DNA from 4 places in the Arthrobacter sp. ZBG10 genome. Region 1 is predicted to be linked to each of the others. Evidence: riboswitches for the same ligand, from Rfam matches in the RefSeq annotation. Region 1 holds a riboswitch; each other region holds the start of a gene.
What was found. A riboswitch is a leader RNA that binds a small molecule or an ion and turns the genes downstream of it on or off. The one in region 1 is predicted to bind S-adenosylmethionine.
Positions count from the first base shown of each region.

Region 2: linked by a shared signal. The riboswitch ahead of ACU18_RS11275 (aminotransferase class V-fold PLP-dependent enzyme) and the one ahead of ACU18_RS10165 (bifunctional o-acetylhomoserine/o-acetylserine sulfhydrylase) in region 1 are both predicted to bind S-adenosylmethionine.
Region 3: linked by a shared signal. The riboswitch ahead of ACU18_RS13470 (DUF1737 domain-containing protein) and the one ahead of ACU18_RS10165 (bifunctional o-acetylhomoserine/o-acetylserine sulfhydrylase) in region 1 are both predicted to bind S-adenosylmethionine.
Region 4: linked by a shared signal. The riboswitch ahead of ACU18_RS01140 (LLM class flavin-dependent oxidoreductase) and the one ahead of ACU18_RS10165 (bifunctional o-acetylhomoserine/o-acetylserine sulfhydrylase) in region 1 are both predicted to bind S-adenosylmethionine.

Region 1 is NZ_LFQH01000039.1:43,652-47,994, reverse strand. It holds gene ACU18_RS10175 (hypothetical protein) at 1-385, shown strand, start outside; gene metX (homoserine O-acetyltransferase MetX) at 407-1,522, opposite strand; SAM riboswitch class IV at 1,535-1,650, opposite strand; gene ACU18_RS10165 (bifunctional o-acetylhomoserine/o-acetylserine sulfhydrylase) at 1,747-3,072, opposite strand; SAM riboswitch class IV at 3,117-3,232, opposite strand; gene ACU18_RS10160 (VOC family protein) at 3,394-4,032, shown strand; gene ACU18_RS10155 (CPBP family intramembrane glutamic endopeptidase) at 4,227-4,343, opposite strand, start outside.
Region 2 is NZ_LFQH01000044.1:63,470-67,812, reverse strand. It holds gene aroA (3-phosphoshikimate 1-carboxyvinyltransferase) at 1-126, shown strand, start outside; gene rsgA (ribosome small subunit-dependent GTPase A) at 110-1,225, shown strand; gene hisN (histidinol-phosphatase) at 1,271-2,083, shown strand; SAM riboswitch class IV at 2,245-2,359, shown strand; gene ACU18_RS11275 (aminotransferase class V-fold PLP-dependent enzyme) at 2,395-3,816, shown strand; gene ACU18_RS11270 (class I SAM-dependent methyltransferase) at 3,886-4,343, shown strand, end outside.
Region 3 is NZ_LFQH01000053.1:19,627-23,969, reverse strand. It holds gene opgC (OpgC domain-containing protein) at 1-1,473, opposite strand, end outside; SAM riboswitch class IV at 1,721-1,835, shown strand; gene ACU18_RS13470 (DUF1737 domain-containing protein) at 1,849-2,106, shown strand; gene ACU18_RS13465 (rhodanese-like domain-containing protein) at 2,103-2,513, shown strand; gene ACU18_RS13460 (O-succinylhomoserine sulfhydrylase) at 2,514-3,722, shown strand; gene ACU18_RS13455 (LysR family transcriptional regulator ArgP) at 3,709-4,343, opposite strand, start outside.
Region 4 is NZ_LFQH01000005.1:40,920-45,262, reverse strand. It holds gene ACU18_RS01155 (MFS transporter) at 1-114, shown strand, start outside; gene ACU18_RS01150 (rhodanese-like domain-containing protein) at 111-497, opposite strand; gene ACU18_RS01145 (LLM class flavin-dependent oxidoreductase) at 535-1,686, opposite strand; SAM riboswitch class IV at 1,878-1,986, shown strand; gene ACU18_RS01140 (LLM class flavin-dependent oxidoreductase) at 2,026-3,123, shown strand; gene ACU18_RS01135 (NtaA/DmoA family FMN-dependent monooxygenase) at 3,137-4,343, shown strand, end outside.

The DNA.
Region 1 (4,343 bases):
CGGCCCCGGACCGCAGAACAACCAGCCCCGCGACGGCTACACCCAGCAGGACTACTACGGCGGCGGTTTCCGCCAGATCGACGCGCCGCAGCCCATCGACCGGCCGCAGCCGCTGCCTGACCCGTTCGGCCGGCCGCAGGCCCCGCACCAGGGCGGGTACCCGGGCCAGCCCGGTTACCCCGCACAACCCGGCCAAGGCGGGTACCCGGGTCAGCCCGGCCAGCCCGCTCCGGAACAGCCGCAGGCGCCCGCCACTCCCCCGCCGCCGTCGGCCCCGCAGGGCTTCCGGGCCCGCAAACTCACCGAACTGGACCAGCAGTACAGCAACGGTGAGCTCTCCATGGAGGAGTACATGACCCGCCGCGGCGAGATCATGAAGGGCTGACCAACCGGGAGGGGTAGCCGGCTAGACGAGGAACGATGCCCGCAGCTGCGCCCCCAGCTGGCCGATCTCGGTCAGGAAGCCGTCGTGCCCGATCGGCGCCTGGATCAGGTGGACGTCCACCTCGCCCGGCAGCGCCGCCGCCAGCTCGTAGGACTGCGCCGGGAAGTACAGCCGGTCCGAGTCGACCGCTGCGACAAAAAACCGGACTCCCGGCACGTCCAGCGCCTGCGCCAGCGTGCCCCGGTTGCGGGTGACGTCATGGCTCATGAGTGCCTCGGTGAGCGCGATGTAGCTGTTGGCGTCGAACCGCTGGACCAGTTTGTTGCCTTGGTGGTCCAGGTAGCTTTCCACCTGGTAGCGGCCCCGGGCGGCCAGCGAATCCGCGCGGACCGGTGTTTCGGCGGCCTGCGCCTGCCGGCCGAACCGGCCTTCGAGTTCCGCGGCGGACCGGTAGGTGATGTGGGCGATGCGCCGGGCCAGGGCCAGACCGTCCCCGGGGAACGGGCCGCCGTAGTAGTCGCCGCCCTGGAAGTTGGCATCCTGGCGGATGGCCAGCGTCTGCGCCTGCGCAAACGCGATCTGCTCTGCGGTGCTCGCCGCACCGACGGCGATGACGGCGCACCGCTGCACCCGCTCCGGGTAGGTCACCGCCCATTCCAAGGCACGCGCACCGCCCATGGAGCCGCCCAGGACGGCGAACCAGCTGCGGATGCCCAGCTGGTCTGCGAGCCTGGCTTCGGCCACGGTGCTGTCCCGCAGGGTCACCAGCGGAAACCGGGAACCCCACGGGCTGCCGTCCGGTGCGGCTGAGGACGGTCCCGTGGACCCGTAACAGCCGCCCACAATGTTGATGGACACCACAAAAAAGCGGTCCGTGTCCACGGGTGCGCCCGGGCCGGCCAGCTGTTCCCACCAGCCGGGCTCGTCGCTGTCGCCGCGGGCAACGTGGGTGCTGCCGGTCAGGGCATGCTCGATCAGGATGGCGTTGCTGCCGTCGGCATTCAGGGTGCCCCACGTTTCGTAGGCCAGGGTGACGTCCGGCAGGTATCCGCCGGCTTCAAGTTCCAGGGCCCCTACGGAGGCGAAGCGGACAATCCCGTGTTCGGGAACGGTGGTACGGGCGACGGTAACCGTCATGGCAAGACCTCTTCTACGCGCTTGCCTGCCGTCGAATGACCGGCAGGCCAGGTCTTCACCCGGGGCACCCCACCGCGGAAGGAGGGTTGCCGGCCAGCAAGCCGGGGCTGTCACTGGCACTCATGACCTTGTTCGAGTGTACGAAGAACACCCCACCCCGGGCCAAGAGTGTGACTGGTTGTGACTTGCCCCGGCCCAAAGGCAGCCGGTCCGTTAGGGTCCGGTCAGGAACCTGCTGCCGCCTTGGCCGCGCGGAAACCTGCTTCCAGGTCGGCCAGGATGTCATCGATGTGTTCCAGTCCCACGGACAACCGGACCAGGCCCGGCGTGACCCCGGCAACGGCCTGCTGCTCAGGGGACAGCTGGCTGTGGGTGGTGGACGCGGGGTGGATCACCAGCGACCGGACATCGCCGATGTTGGCCACATGGGAGTGCAGTTCCAGCGCATCGACAAAACGCTGGCCGGCCGCGGCCCCGCCGGCGAGGTTGAAGGCCACGATCGCCCCGGTGCCCCGCGGCCCGTACTTTTGGCCGCGCTCAAACCAGGGGCTGGAGGGCAGGCCGGCGTAGGCAACGGATTCGACGTCGTCCCGCGCCTCGAGCCAACGGGCCACCTCAATGGCGTTGGAGACATGCCGCTCCACCCGCAGGCTCAGGGTTTCCAGGCCCTGGGCGATCAGGAACGCGTTGAACGGTGACACGGCGGAGCCCAGGTCACGCAGCAGCTGCACGCGGGCCTTCAGGATGTAGGACAGGTTGGCACCCAGGGCGCCGTCGGCACCCAGGTCGCGGCCGTAGACCAGGCCGTTGTAGGTGGGGTCCGGGGTGTTGAAGCCGGGGAACTTCTCCGGTTCCCTGGTGAAGTCGAACTTGCCCGAGTCCACGATCACGCCGGCGATGGCGGCGCCGTGTCCGCCCAGGTACTTCGTGGCCGAGTGCAGGACGATGTCCGCGCCCCACTCCAGCGGCCGGATCAGGTACGGAGTGGACAGGGTGTTGTCCACGATCAGCGGCACTCCCGCCTGGTGCGCCACCCCGGAAATGCCCTCGATGTCCAAAACGTCCTGGCGCGGGTTGGATACCACCTCGCCGAAGAACAGCTTGGTGTTGGGCTGCACGGCGTCGCGCCACTGGTCCAGGTTGTCCGGGTCCGCCACAAACGTCACGGTGATGCCGAACTTCTTCAGGGTGTGGGCGAAGAGGTTGTAGGTCCCGCCGTAAAGGCTGGGGCTGGCCACGATGTGGTCGCCGGCCTCGGCGATGTTCAGGACCGCGAACGTCTCGGCGGCCTGCCCGGAGCTGAGCAGGAGGGCCGCGAGGCCGCCTTCCAGGCTGGCGATCCGCTGCTCCACGGCGTCCTGGGTGGGGTTGCCGATGCGGGTGTAGATGGGCGAGAGTTCGGCCAGGGCGAACCTGTTGGCCGCGCTTTCGGCGCTGGGGAACACAAACGAGGTGGTCTGGTAGATGGGCAGGGCCCGGGCGCCGGTGGCGCTGTCCGGTTCCTGGCCTGCATGGATCTGGCGGGTTTCAAACGACCATCCGTTGGACATCTTTGGCTCCACTTCACAGGGGCCCGGCATGCAGGAAGCAGCACGGGCCGCGCTTGCCATCCGGCCGGTGCCGGACAGCCAGGTCCTCACCCGGGGCACCCCACCGCGGGTGGAGGGTTGCCGGCCAGCGAGCCGGGGCTTGATGCTGGCACTCATGACCTGTGCCCAGTGTAGGAACTGTCCGGGAGCGCGGTACAGGATTGTGACGAACATGGTCCCACGGCCCCGTTGCCGGGCCACAACAGGAACTCCGCCCAGTGGAAAAATCATGTAAGGCAAGCCTTAGCTGAGAGGCGGATCACAAAGTGCCAAGATGTTGGCATGCGCATGGATCACGTCTCTTACGCCTGTGAACAGGATGGCCTGGCGGCCACCACCGAACGAATCGCTTCCGCCCTGGGTGTGGAAGCCGTCAAGGGCGGGGTGCATCCCCGTTTCGGAACCCGGAACATGATCATTCCCCTCGCGGGCCACAAGTACCTTGAGGTGGTGGAGGTGCTGGCGCACCCCGCCTCGGACAAGGCGCCTTTCGGGCAGGCTGTCCGCGCCCGCTCCGAAGCCGGTGGCGGCTGGATGGGCTGGTGCGTCGAAGTGGACGACCTTGCGCCTTTCGAGGAGCGGCTGGGCCGGTCTTCCGTCAACGGCAACCGCAAGTTCCCTGACGGCCGCGAACTGGTCTGGAAGCAGATCGGCATCCTGGGCCTCATCGCGGATCCCCAGGTGCCCTACATGCTGAAGTGGGAGGGCGACCCCTCCCTGCACCCGTCCAACGCCTACGAAGGCAACGTCAAGATGAGCTGCCTGACCATCGCCGGTTCCGCCGAGCGGGTCACCGAATGGCTGGGTGAACCGGTGGAGAAGCCGCTCGAGGATGTTGCAGTGGATTGGGTTGCCCCGCACGGCACACCCGGAATCCTCTCGGTCACCTTCGAAACCGCCAACGGCGCAGTCACCATCTGATCCTCCGCCGCACCGGATCCGGCCTGCGCCGGGTCCGGTGCTTCCGGGCGTCCGCGCCCACCCACCCTTCGACCGCCATCAGCAGCTGACAACGGCGTCACCTGCTGATGGCGGCCGAATCATTGAGCGGCAAAAGCATCAACCGGACGACGGCGGCCGCCCGCCACCGCGGGCAGGCATGAGGCCCGGGACGGTCAGCCCAGCCCCACCGCCTTGCCAAACAGGCTGAAGCCGACAAACGCCACGATGTCGAGCAGCGCGTGCGCGATGACCAACGGCATCACGCGTTTGGTCCGGGTGTAGAGCCACGC
Region 2 (4,343 bases), on a different contig from region 1:
GTGGAGGACATCGCCACCACCGCCAAAACCATGCCCGACTTCCCGGACCTGTGGACCGCGATGCTGGCGCAGGGCTCTCCTGCCGGAACCGGCACGGAAGGTACAGGCGTTGGCGCGCAGCACTGACTCTTGGGACGAATCGGATGTCCGCATCCGGCCCAGCAAAAAAGGTTCCAGGCCCCGCACCAAGGACCGGCCCAGCCACGACGACGCCGTCACTGGCCGGATCATCACCGTTGACCGCGGCCGCTACACGGCGGTGGTGGGTGAGGACACCGCTACGGAACGGGTGGTGATCGCCGCCCGCGCCCGGGAACTGCGCCGCAACCCCGTGGTGGCCGGCGACTTTGTCTCGCTGGTGGGCGACGTTTCCGGCGAACCGGACACGCTGGCGCGCCTGGTGAAAATCCAGGACCGGCGCACGCTGCTGCGCCGCAGCGCGGACGACACAGATCCCGTGGAACGGGCTGTGGTGGCCAACGCCGACCAACTGGTGATCGTGGTGGCAGCAGCCAACCCGGAACCGCGCACCGGTTTCATCGACCGTGCCCTGGCGGCGGCTTACGACGCCGGGATCGAACCGATCCTGCTGATCACCAAGGCAGACGTCAAGGATCCCGCTGAGCTGCTGTCCAATTACGCGCACCTGGACTTCCCGGTCATCATCAGCCGCACCGCGGACAATAAGGCATCGGGCATCGACGCCAGGTCGGACGATGGCCTGTCCGCCCGGCTGGACAGCGAGGCCGTAGCGGAGCTGCGGACCTTCCTGCACGGGAACGTCACTGTGATGCTGGGGCACTCCGGCGTGGGCAAATCCACCATGGTCAACGCGCTGACCGGAGCCGAGCGGGCCACCGGCGGCGTCAACGCCGTCACCGGCCGCGGCCGGCACACATCCTCCTCCGCCCTGGCCCTGCGGCTGGCAGATGCGCCGGCCGGCAGTTGGATCATCGACACCCCTGGCATCCGGTCCTTTGGCCTGGCACTGGTGGACCCGGACCGCATCCTGCGTTCCTTCCCGGACCTCTCCTCCGGCACCGATGCCTGCGAACGCGGCTGCAAGCACACGGCAGCGGCCGTGAACTGCGGGCTGGACGCCTGGGTGGCCGCCGGCCAGGCAGGTCCCACCGGCGCTGCCCGGCTCTCTTCCCTGCGGCGGCTCCTCGGGGCGGATCCGCGCCTGGAAGCCCAGGAGACCAAGGAACTCGGCAGCGTCAACTGACGTGGGCCTCCCAGCACAACCGCCGCCAGACGGTAGTTTGGAACCATGATCCAATCCGCTTCCAGCTACAACGATGACCTGCGCCTGGCCCACGTCCTGGCCGATTCCGTGGACGACCAGACGATGAGCCGTTTCAAGGCCCTGGACCTCCATGTGGAGACCAAGCCGGACCTGACGCCTGTCACCGACGCGGACAAGGCAGCTGAGGAATCCATCCGCGGCCAGCTTTCCCGCTCCCGCCCCCGCGACGCCGTCCTGGGTGAGGAGTTCGGCAGCAGCGGCCACGGCTCACGCCGCTGGATCATCGACCCCATTGACGGGACCAAGAATTTCGTCCGGGGTGTCCCGGTATGGGCAACCCTGATCGCGCTCGTTGACGAGGGCGAACCGGTGGTGGGTGTGGTCAGCGCACCTGCGCTGGGCAAACGCTGGTGGGCGGCGAAAGACATGGGCGCCTACATGGGGCGTTCGCTCGCCTCGGCCACCAGGCTGCGCGTCTCCAACGTCGCCACCCTTTCCGATGCGTCATTGTCCTACTCCAGCCTCACCGGGTGGAAGGAACGCGGCAACTTCGACGAGTTCCTGGGGCTCACCGAGGACGTATGGCGGACCCGCGCCTACGGCGACTTCTGGTCCTACTGCATGGTCGCCGAGGGGTCGGTGGACATTGCCTGCGAACCCGAACTGAATCTCTACGACATGGCCGCCCTGGTCCCCATCGTGGTGGAAGCCGGCGGCCGGTTTACCTCCCTGGAGGGCCAGGACGGCCCGTTCGGCGGAAACGCCCTGGCCACAAACTCCATCCTGCATTCCGAGGTGCTGCGGCGCCTGAACCCGGGGCTGGACGACCTCCTCTAGGACTGCCTGGACCGAAGAATATACGGCGGACGCCTCCGGATGGGGGCGTCCGCCGTCGTGTTCTTCGACAAAAGCCCCGGCGTACGGGCGCGGCGTAACAAATCCCTTAACATTCGGGCTGGCTTCAAACCACCCCGCACCATGTCCTACGCTCTTAAGCAGGTCACGAGTGCCAGCGCTAAACCCCGGTTTGCTGGCCGGCAACCCTCCATTCGCGGTGGGGTGCCCCGGGTGACGACCAGGCCGGTCCGGACATGGATACGGCAAGCGCGGATTCCCTGCAGGGAGTCCTGTCAACGTGAGGATTCCCCATGACAACTGCCACTGTCTCCCCCGCAGCTTCGCTGGCGCCCGCCGCACCTTCGGTTTTGGCCGGCCACTCCATCGCCGCCAGGCCCCTCGCCGCCGTAACCGGCGCCGAGATCCAGGCGCCGCTGATCGCCGGTGGCCATGTCCGCTACGCGAACCTGGACTATGGCGCCTCCGCGCCGGCGCTGTCCCTGGTCTCCGCCTACCTGAACGAGATCCTGCCCTACTACGCCAGCGTGCACCGTGGCGCCGGCTACGCCTCGCAGATCAGCACCTCCGTGTACGAGAACGCGCGGAACATCGTGCGGGACTTTGTGGGCGGCCGCCCGGACGACTCGGTGATCTTCACGCGCAACACCACCGACTCGCTGAACCTCCTGGCAGGGTGCCTGCCCAACACGGACGGCCGGCCCACCGGCGACGTCCTGTACCTGGACATCGAGCACCACGCCAACCTGCTGCCGTGGCAGGGCGTCCCGCACCGGAGCATCGTGGCCGCGGACACCCTGGCCGGCACCATCGACGCTGTCCGCGGCGAACTGGAGCAGGGCGGGGTCAGCCTCCTGGCCGTTACCGGCGCCTCCAACGTCACCGGTGAAATCCTGCCCATCCGCGCCCTCGCCACGCTGGCCCACCAGTACGGCGCCCGGATTGTGGTGGACGCCGCGCAGCTGGCACCCCACCGGCGGGTAGACATCACCGCCGACGGCGTTGACTACCTCGCGTTCTCCGGCCACAAGCTCTACGCCCCGTTCGGTTCCGGCGTCCTGGTGGGGCGCCCGGACTGGCTCGACGCCGGAAAACCGCACCTCGCCGGCGGCGGTGCCGTCAAGGAAGCACGGCTCGACGGCGTCAGCTGGGCCACGGGCCCGGCCCGGCACGAGGGCGGCTCGCCCAACGTCCTCGGCGCCGCCACCCTGGCACGTGCCACGCAGGTCATCGCCGCCCTGGACCCGCAGGAATGGCACGCCCACGAACAGTCCATCCGGTCCTACCTGGTGGCGGGGCTGCAGCAGATCGAGGGCGTGAGTGTCCACCAGATCTTCAAGGACACCAACGCTGAGACGGACACCATCGGTGTGGTTAACTTTTCCGTGGCCGGCTACGACGCCGGTCTGGTGGCGGCCTACCTGTCCGCAGAGCACGGCGTGGGCCTCCGGGACGGGCGTTTCTGCGCCCACCCCCTGCTCAAGCGGCTGGGCCTTCCGTCCGGTTCGCTGCGGGCCAGCTTTGGTGTGGGCTCCCGCCTTGAGGACGCCGAACGGCTCCTTGCCGGCATCTCTGCCCTCCGGACCCAGGGCCTTGGCTGGGATTACGTGGTGGACGCAGGCCGCTGGGTGCCCGCCAACGATTCCCGGACCTACCCGCACTGGGCCCCCAACACGCCGGGCACCGCCGGCGCGGCCCCCTGCCTGGACGACTGAACCGCCGGGCCGCCCCGGCGGGGTCCATGCGGTAAATTCAGGAGAGACATCTACTGAAGGAGGCCGCGCGTGGTCCGGGGTGGCCCCAAGCTGGAACACAACCGGCGCCAGGAGCTGGGCCAAAGCTTCCAGGACGGCGGCGAGCATTACCAGCAGGTCCGGCCGGGCTACCCGGCGGCAGCCGCGGACTGGCTGGTGCCCGCAACGGCCGGTGAGGTTTTGGACGTCGGCGCCGGCACCGGCAAATTCACCGCACTGCTCCTGGCCAAAGGACTGGCCGTCACCGCAGTCGACCCGTCCGCGGACATGCTGGAACAGCTGGCTGAGCACTATCCACGTGCCACGGCTGTCCTGGGCACCGCAGAGGCCACCGGCCTGCCGGCGGCGGCGTTCGACGTCGTCACCGTGGCCCAGGCCTGGCACTGGTGCGACGCAGCTGCGGCCAGCACGGAGCTCGCCCGGGTCCTTCGCCCGGGCGGCACGCTGGGGCTGGTCTGGAACCAGCTGGACACCTCCGTTCCCTGGGT
Region 3 (4,343 bases), on a different contig from region 1:
AAGTGCCGTCATGTACAGCTTGCCTGCGCGGCGCGACGTCAACTCCAGCACGCGGCCGAAGTCGTCCTTGACGCGCGGCCCGTAGACCATGCCCACCACCAGGCCGGAGAACAGGACAAACAATTCGGCTCCCGAGACGAATCCCACCGCTTCCTGGGTAAAAAGCTGGAAGAGGGATGTCATGCCCAGGTGGTTGACCACAACAAAGACGATCGCCATGCCGCGCAGCAGATCCACGCGGGAGTCACGCTTGGACGGATCCGCATAGGCCCAGGAGGAAGCGTTGTTGATCCGTCCGGGAATCTGCCACAGCGCGGCAAGGAGGATCAGCAAAGCCGCTCCAACACTCCACGCGGCAACGCCGGACAACGTGTTGGGATGCGAATAACTGCCGTCCGTGGACACCTCCGTCACCGGCCCGGTCACCACAGGGGATTTTTTGAGCCGCTCCGAGGCAGCTGCAGCAATGTCCGGTTTCCCCGTCAGCAGCCAGTTAATGCTGGCGACCCCGGTGTCCCTGGTGCTGGTCCGCTCATCCCACACAACGGCGGCGGTCCGGGCGAATTCCGCCGACGTCATGGTGCCCACTACCTGGTCCCACCAGTTCACTTTGATGTCGGCCTCTGCGGCACCTCCCGACGCCGGGCTGTAGAAGGCGGCGGTCTGGAGCAGGAACGGCTTGTCCTTGCCGGCTGCATACGTGCCGTAGAAGTCCTCACCGCCGGCCGATGTCAGCATTTCCCGCAACTCACCAGCGCGGGGCAGGGAGTTGACGGCGGCCCCGCCCGAGGTGTCGTCATGGTAGGCACTCAGGCCCACCCAATCAACGGAATCATCGCCCGGATAATACGGCCCGTAGGGGCTGTCGGCACCGTTCCAACTGCCGTCCCCGTTGCTGTCCAGCAGGCTGAACCCGTCGCTTCCGGGACCGGGGGCTGCCCTGCTCCGCTCGAACGGGTAGTCCTTGCCAAGGAAAGGGGCCCACACCATCAGGGCGCCGCCGTCGGACGCCCGGAATTTGCCGGCGAGCGTCCGGAACGCCTCCCGGTACGCTGCCGGTTGCTGGCCCCACTCCACCCAGCTGGAATTCATGTCGGGCGCGAACCGGATCAGGAGCTTGCCCTTGAACCCGCCGGCGAGCGTGCGCACCTCCGCCGCGAAGGCGGCAGCAGAGCCTGAATCCACCTGGTCCAGCGGGACGGTGGGCCGGACGGTGAGCATGGCATGCGCGCCCTGGGCGGACGCCTGGTACAGGAAGCCCTTGAGGTCGTTACGCTCCGCATCCCGGTACGGAAAGTCAATGTCGTGACCCAGGACTGCGGGCCGTGCACCCAGCCGGTCCGCGAAACCTGCGGCGGTATCTTCGCCCCATTCCAGGACGGCGCCAAGGAGGGGCCCGCGGTCGTCCGGAACCGGCGCAGCAGCGTGTGCCGCCCCGGCCGGCAGCCCGATGGCCAGCACTGTCATCATCATCGCTGCCAGCAGGGCAGCACAGGCGCGGAAAATCCGGGTGCCGGGCACGGCAGTGCCGCCACTCCGCGCGGCTGATCGATTGCTGATGGGAACCCCCCGGTCTGAAGCCAGCTGTCGGGGCGGCGCCCCCATGCAAACCTTATCGGTCCGGCCGCCGCGCCAGGACCCCGTGCCCGGCGCGGCTCGGTTACGGAACATGACGACGGCGGCCGTGCGGCACCGGGCGGCAAGTGTTACGTTTTTGGGGAGTAATGAGTACCGGCACTAAGCCCTGACTGGCCGGTCGGCAACCCTCCCTTCCGCGGCGGGGTGCCTCAGGTGAATACTCGGCATATCGACCATTCGAGCTGCAAGCGTGAGAGAAGGAGATCCGTCGTGTCCGACGCACCTGCCCCTGAAGAGAGACTGTCCTACCGCCTCATCAGCGGCCCGGACAACCGCGAGTTCTGCGAGCGGATCTCGGCCGCACTGGCGGAGGGCTACGTGCTGCACGGAAGCCCCGCCGCCACGTACAACGGCGGAGGTGTGATTGTGGCCCAGGCAGTTGTCCTGCCGGCCGCCATCGCCACGGCGGACGCCGCCGTGGCAACCGCAGTGGACAGCCTCGAATTCGACGGCGAGGGGCACGCATGAGCTACGCCGGAGACCTGACCCCGCAGGAGGCATGGGCCAAGCTGGAGCAGGGCGCCATCCTGGTGGACGTCCGGACCGAAGCTGAATGGGCCCATATCGGCATTCCTGACACCAAGGCCACGGACAACGATCCCTTGTTTATTCAGTGGACCTTCCCCGGCGGCGTCCCGAACCCCGCCTTCATCAGCGACCTCAGCCAGCAGGCTCCGGAGGATTCAGCCGCGGAACTGCTGTTCCTGTGCCGTTCCGGGCAGCGCTCCATCGCGGCTGCCACCGCTGCGACGCAGGCCGGTTTCACCTCATACAACGTGCTGGAGGGCTTCGAGGGCGAGCCTGACCGGTATGGCGAACGGACCGTCAACGGCTGGAAGAACCGCGGCCTGCCTACCAACCTGGGAACCAACTAAATGGCTTTTAATGACGACGCTGCCGGTTGGAACGCCGATACGCAGGCGGTCCGCGGTGGCCTGGACCGCACCAACTTCCAGGAGACCAGCGAGGCGCTGTTCCTGAACTCAGGGTTTGTCTATGAATCCGCTGCCGCCGCCGAGCGGGCGTTCACCGGCGAGGACCAGCGTTTTGTCTACTCCCGCTACGGCAACCCCTCGGTAGCCACTTTTCAGGAGCGGCTGCGGCTGCTGGAGGGCACCGAAGCGTGCTTCGCCACGGCCTCCGGAATGTCAGCGGTCTTTACCGCCCTGGGCGCCCTCCTCGCTGCCGGCGACCGCGTGGTTGCCGCCCGGTCGCTGTTCGGTTCCTGCTTTGTGATCCTGAACGAGATCCTGCCGCGGTGGGGCGTGGAAACGGTGTTTGTTGACGGGCCGGACCTGGACCAGTGGCGCGAAGCCCTGTCCCAGCCCACCACTGCCGTGTTTTTCGAGTCGCCGTCCAACCCCATGCAGGAGATTGTGGACATCGCCGCCGTCAGCGACCTGGCCCACGCCGCCGGCGCAACAGTCGTCGTCGACAATGTATTTGCCACTCCCCTGCTCCAGCGGTGCGGCCAGTTCGGCGCCGACGTTATTGTCTACTCCGGCACCAAGCACATCGACGGCCAGGGCCGCGTCCTGGGCGGGGCGATCCTGGGCACCAGGGAGTTCATTGACGGTCCCGTGAAGCAGCTCATGCGCCACACCGGGCCTTCGCTTTCCCCGTTTAACGCCTGGGTCCTCAACAAGGGACTGGAGACGATGGCACTGCGGGTCAACCACTCGTCGGCCACGGCCCTGCGGTTGGCCGAGTGGCTGGAGCAGCAGCCGGCGGTCAGCTGGGTGAAATACCCGCTGCTTAAATCGCACCCCCAGTACGGGCTTGCCGCGAAGCAGATGAAGGCAGGCGGCACCGTCCTTACGCTGGACCTGGCTTCGGCTCCCGGGCGGTCGGCCAAGGACGCCGCCTTTGCCCTGCTGGACGGCCTGCGCATCATCGATATCTCAAACAACCTGGGTGACTCAAAGTCCCTCATCACCCACCCTGCCACCACCACGCACCGGGCCATGGGGCCGGAAGGCCGCGCAGCGATCGGGCTGGGCGACGGTGTGGTGCGGCTGTCCGTGGGGCTCGAGGACGCCGATGACCTGATCGGCGACCTGGAGCAAGCGCTCAAGCAGATCTGACGGAACCCGGTCCCGGGGCGGGCTGCCGGAGCTCGTGGGCAGCCGTCGCCCGGACGGCCGCCGTGAGCTGGTTCAGCACCGGCGAGTCAATTTTCCAGCGCTGCCAGTAGAGGGCCACGTCCACCGGGTGCCCGGGCGCGAGTTCCACCAGCTCGCCGCTGCCAAGCCAGGGCAGGCATTCCGCTTCGGGCAGCAGCCCCCAGCCCATCCCCAGCCGGATGGCCTGGGCAAACTCTGCCGATGACGGGACGTAGTGCCGCGGGGCACCGAGGGCCGTCCCGGTCATCCTGCGGAAGAACCCACCTTGAAGGTCGTCCTTCCGGTCGAAGTCCACCACCGGGGCGGTGCTGCCCGCAACGAGCTCCGGCCCGCCGGGCAACCAGTGCCGGACGTACCCGGGACTGGCTACGGCACGGTATCTCAGCGCCCCAAGTGGCTCGACGCTGCAGCCTTGAACCGGTTCCGGGTTCGCTGTGACGGCGGCGATCACCGCTCCCGTCCGGAGGAATTGCGTGGAATGCTGCTCGTCCTCGCGGCGCAGCTCAAAGGTGACACCCGGCTCCGGGGGGAGGCTTGCCAGCGCCGCCATGAACCAGGTGGCAAGCGAATCGGCATTCACCA
Region 4 (4,343 bases), on a different contig from region 1:
CTGCTGGGCGTCGCTGTGCTGGCCGGCAGTGCGGACTGGCTCCGCACAGCCGCTGTCGCCGGGCGGCAGGCCACCCGCCGGCAGCCTTCGAAGCGCCGGCGGGCCGGTCCTTAAGCGGCCGGGCTCTGGGCGCCCGGGTCCGTGGGGCCTGTGGTGGGCACCCCGGCCTCCCGCAATGCCGGGAAGCCGCCGTCCACATGGACGGCGTTGGCGTAGCCCAGCACCTTCAGCTTCTCGGCTACAGGGCGGGAGCCGTTGACGGAGCCGCAAAACACCACTATGTTCCGGCCCGCGGCTTCCACTTCGGGCAACAGTTCGGGGGAGTCGGGGCCGAAGTCCTGGTCCACCCGCTCCCGGTTGACCACCAGCGCCCCGGGGATCGCCCCGGTGCTGTTCCGGCCGGCGTCACTGCGGACGTCAACCAGCAGGGCCCCTTCGGCGATGAGGCGGGCGGCGTCAGCGGCGCTGACCAGTTGGGTGTCGGTTTCGGTGCTCATGGTTCTCCTTTGAGGATGGGTTGGTTGGACCGGGGTCTTAGCCGCGGGCCCAGGCGTCGGCAAGCAGCCCGTAGGATGCCACCTGCTCCGCCTGCCCGTGGGCGATGGTGGTGATCAGGAGCTCCTGGGCGCCCGTGGCCCGCTGCAGCGCCCTCAGGTTGGCGGTGACCGTCCCGGGGGCGCCCACGAACCGTGTTTCCACGCGGTCCCGGACCAGCTCCGGGGAGCCCACCGCGGCGTCCAGCCGGCCGCCGTCGGCCGGGGCGGGATAGGCGATGGCGCCTTGGCCGCTGCGGATGCTGTGCACCCAGGCGGCGAAGCCCGCGCCGAGCCGCCGGGCGTCCTGTTCGCGTTCGGCCACCAGCACGTCCGCGGATACCGTGACGTACGGTTCCGGCACCGCCGCCGAGGGCCGGAAGTGGGCCCGGTATTCGGCCACCGACTCCAGTACCGTGGCCGGCGACACGTGGTAATTCGCGCCGAACCGCAGGCCCAGCTTCCCGGCAAGCCGGGCGCTGGGCCCCGCCGTGGAACCGTGGAGCCAGAACTGCGGGGCATGTCCCAGGGCAGGTGTCACCGTGATCCCCTCGCCGTGCCGAGTGCGGTAGCCGCCGTCGAAAAAGCCGATGACGTCCTGCACGTCGCTCTCGAAGTTGTCCGCATCCCCGGGCTCCCGGCCCAGGAGCTCGGCCTGGAGCCGGAACTTCCGGGGCAGCACGGAACTGAACGGCTGCCGTTTGGCGGGGACCACCAGGCCCGCCACCACCCGGCCCGCGTCCTCCGGCGCGGGTTCGCCGGCAGTCCGGAGGTCTTCCCCGCCGGTGCTTGCCGGCGGGGAAGCGGGTTGGCCGGAGCGGCCAAATCCCAGATCGATCCGGTCCGGGAACACTGCCGCCAGGGTTCCGACGTTTTCGGCTACCTGCAGCGGCCGGTAGTTGCCCAGGATGGTGGCAGCCGTCCCCACCCGGATGGTCCGGGTGGCGGCAGCAACCAGGGCGGACAGCACATGCGGGGCGGAACCCGCGACGCCGGGATTGAGATGGTGCTCGGCCAGCCAATAGCGGTGGTAGCCGAGGTCCTCGGCAGCGACGGCCAGCTCCACGCTGTTGCGCAGCGCCTGCCCGGCGTCCACCCCCGCCGGGATGGGGCTCAGATCGAGAACTGACAGCAGGGCATCCGTTGGGCTCATGGCTTGACCCTACGGACGCCGGCTCCGGCGCCCAAAGCGCCATGTCACCGGACTCAACGGTGCGCAACAGGCCGTCACAGGCGCCGCCAGATGACGGTTTAAGCCGTCGCTTGACGTGGCGTTTCGCGCGTTGACCTCGTGCGACAACGGCGGTTGCGGGGGTCATTCGGGGATCGTACATTCGAGCCATAGGTCAAGAGTCAGCACGCCAAGGACCGGCTCGTGCTGCGGCAACCCTCAGGCATTTAGTGGCGGGGTGCTCCGGAAACAGACCTGGCCGCACTGCGGCAAGTGAAATGTCGTCCCGGCCGCACCAGCGGCCCCTGAAAGAGGAAAGCCATGCCTTCACTACCAGTACCCGAAAACCGTCCCAACGTGGTGGCCGTTGAGCTCGACGGCGACGGGGCGCACCCCGCCGCGTGGCGCCACGCCCACCACCTTCCGGACGGACTGCTGGGCGGTGCCCGCATCAGCGGCACCGTCCAGGCCGCAGACATCGCCGGCTTCCACCTGGCCACCTTCCGCGATTCCCGCGTGGTGGATGCCGGCACGGCCGGGATTCCCGGCCGGATCGATGCCGTGCAACGGGCCGCCTTCGCTGCCCCCATCACCGGCTCGATCGGCCTGGTACCCGAGGTGGACACCCTCTACACCGAGCCATTCCACGTCGCCACCCAGCTGGCCAGCCTCGACTACGCCTCCCAGGGCAGGGCGGGCTGGCTGGTCAGCGCGGCCAACGCGCCCGAAGAAGCCCGCGCCGTGGGCCGTGAGCAGCTGGCCGCCGCCGCAGCGCCCCTCGAAGCCGCGGACGCCGTGGAAGCCGGCCGCCGGCTCTGGGATTCCTGGGAGGACGACGCCGTCATCCGCGACGCCTCCACCGGTCGCTACCTGGACCGCGACAAACTGCACTACGCCGACTTCGAAGGGGAGCGCTTCGCCGTCAAGGGCCCGGCGATCATTCCCCGGCCATTGCAGGGGCAGTTGGTGGTCATCGCTCCGGCGGCGCTGCTCTCCACCGTGGAAGCCGACGTGGCACTCGCTTCAGCCGCCACCGTTGACGGGCTCGCCGCAGCAGCCTCAGCGGCGGCCGCCACCGGCGTTCCCCGGACCCTCGTGGAGCTCGACGTGATCCTCGACGCCCGCGGCCAAACGGCCGCGGAACGGCTCGCGGAGCTGGACCGCCACGAGCCGTGGACCGGCGGCGCCCGGTACGTGGGCAGCCCCGCCGGCCTCGTGTCCCTGCTGGCCCGGCTCTTCGATGCCGCGGACGGCGTCCGGCTGCATCCCGCCGTCGTGGACGTCGACCTGCCGGAACTGGCGCTCAACGTCCTGCCCGCGTTGCGCGCCGCCGGCCTGGTCAGCGCGCCCGCCGCCGGCACCACGCTGCGCCGGTCCTTCGGCCTTCCCCGCCCCGCCAACCGCTACGCAGCGGCCTGAAAGAGAGCACCCCATGACCACGCACCGTCCCACCGGCAACGGCCGGATCCAGTTCGGCGTCTTTTTCCAGGGCGTCAACCACACCACCGTCTGGAAAGCCCCGGACAGCGGCTCCCAGACCGACTTTGAATCCTTCCGCCGCGTGGCCCAGACCGCCGAACGCGGGCTGTTCTCAGCCTTCTTCCTGGGCGAAGGACTGCGGCTCCGTGAACACCTGGGCCGGATCCACGACCTGGACGTGGTGGGCCGCCCGGACGCGCAGACCGCCCTGGCGGCACTCGCCGCCGTCACCACCAACATCGGCCTGGTGGCCACCCAAAACACCACCTACAACGATCCCGCGGACCTGGCCCACCGGCTGGCCAGCCTCGACCTGCTCTCCGGCGGCCGCGCTGCCTGGAACATCGTCACCACGGACAATGCCTGGACCGGCGCCAACTTCCGCCGCGGCGGGTTCCTCAAGCACGAGGACCGCTACGTCCGGGCCGAAGCCTTTGTCCAGACCGCCAAAGCCATCTGGGACTCCTGGGCCGACGGCGCAATCGCCGGGTCCCGGAGCGACGGGCGCTGGCTCCGGCAAGGAAGCATCACCCCGGTGCGCCGGAACGACGCAAGCTTCGACGTGGACATCACGGGACGGCTGCCGCGGTCCGCCCAGCACCACCCCGTCCTCTTCCAGGCGGGGGATTCACCCGACGGCCGCGACTTCGCTGTCCGCAATGCCGACGTTATCTTCTCCCGGCACGCGGAACTCGAGGATGCGAAGGTGTTCCGGGCGGACATCGTGGCCCGCACACTAAAGGCCGGCCGCCCCGCGGATGACGTCAAAATCTTCCCGGGCCAGGAATTCATCCTCGCCGCCACAGAAAAGGAGGCCGCGGAGAAGGAACACTGGGTCCGGGAGCAGCAGGTAGGCCCGGAGACGGCAATCGCCTACCTGGAACAGTTCTGGGGCCGGACCCTGGACGGGTATGACCCCGACGGGCCGCTGCCTGAGATCGACCCCGTAGTGGACGTCACGAACCCCACCCGCGGAAACGCCTTCCACGGCAAAAGCGCAAGGGAACTCGCTGGCCAGTGGCGGGACGAGGCCCGCGGGAAGGGCCAGTCCATCCGCCAGTTCGTTGCTGCCCGGTCACGCCTGAACGGCCGCGGCCTGGTGGGCTCCTACGACGGCGTCGCCGACCTGCTGGCTGAATACGCCAGGACCGGAGCGGTGG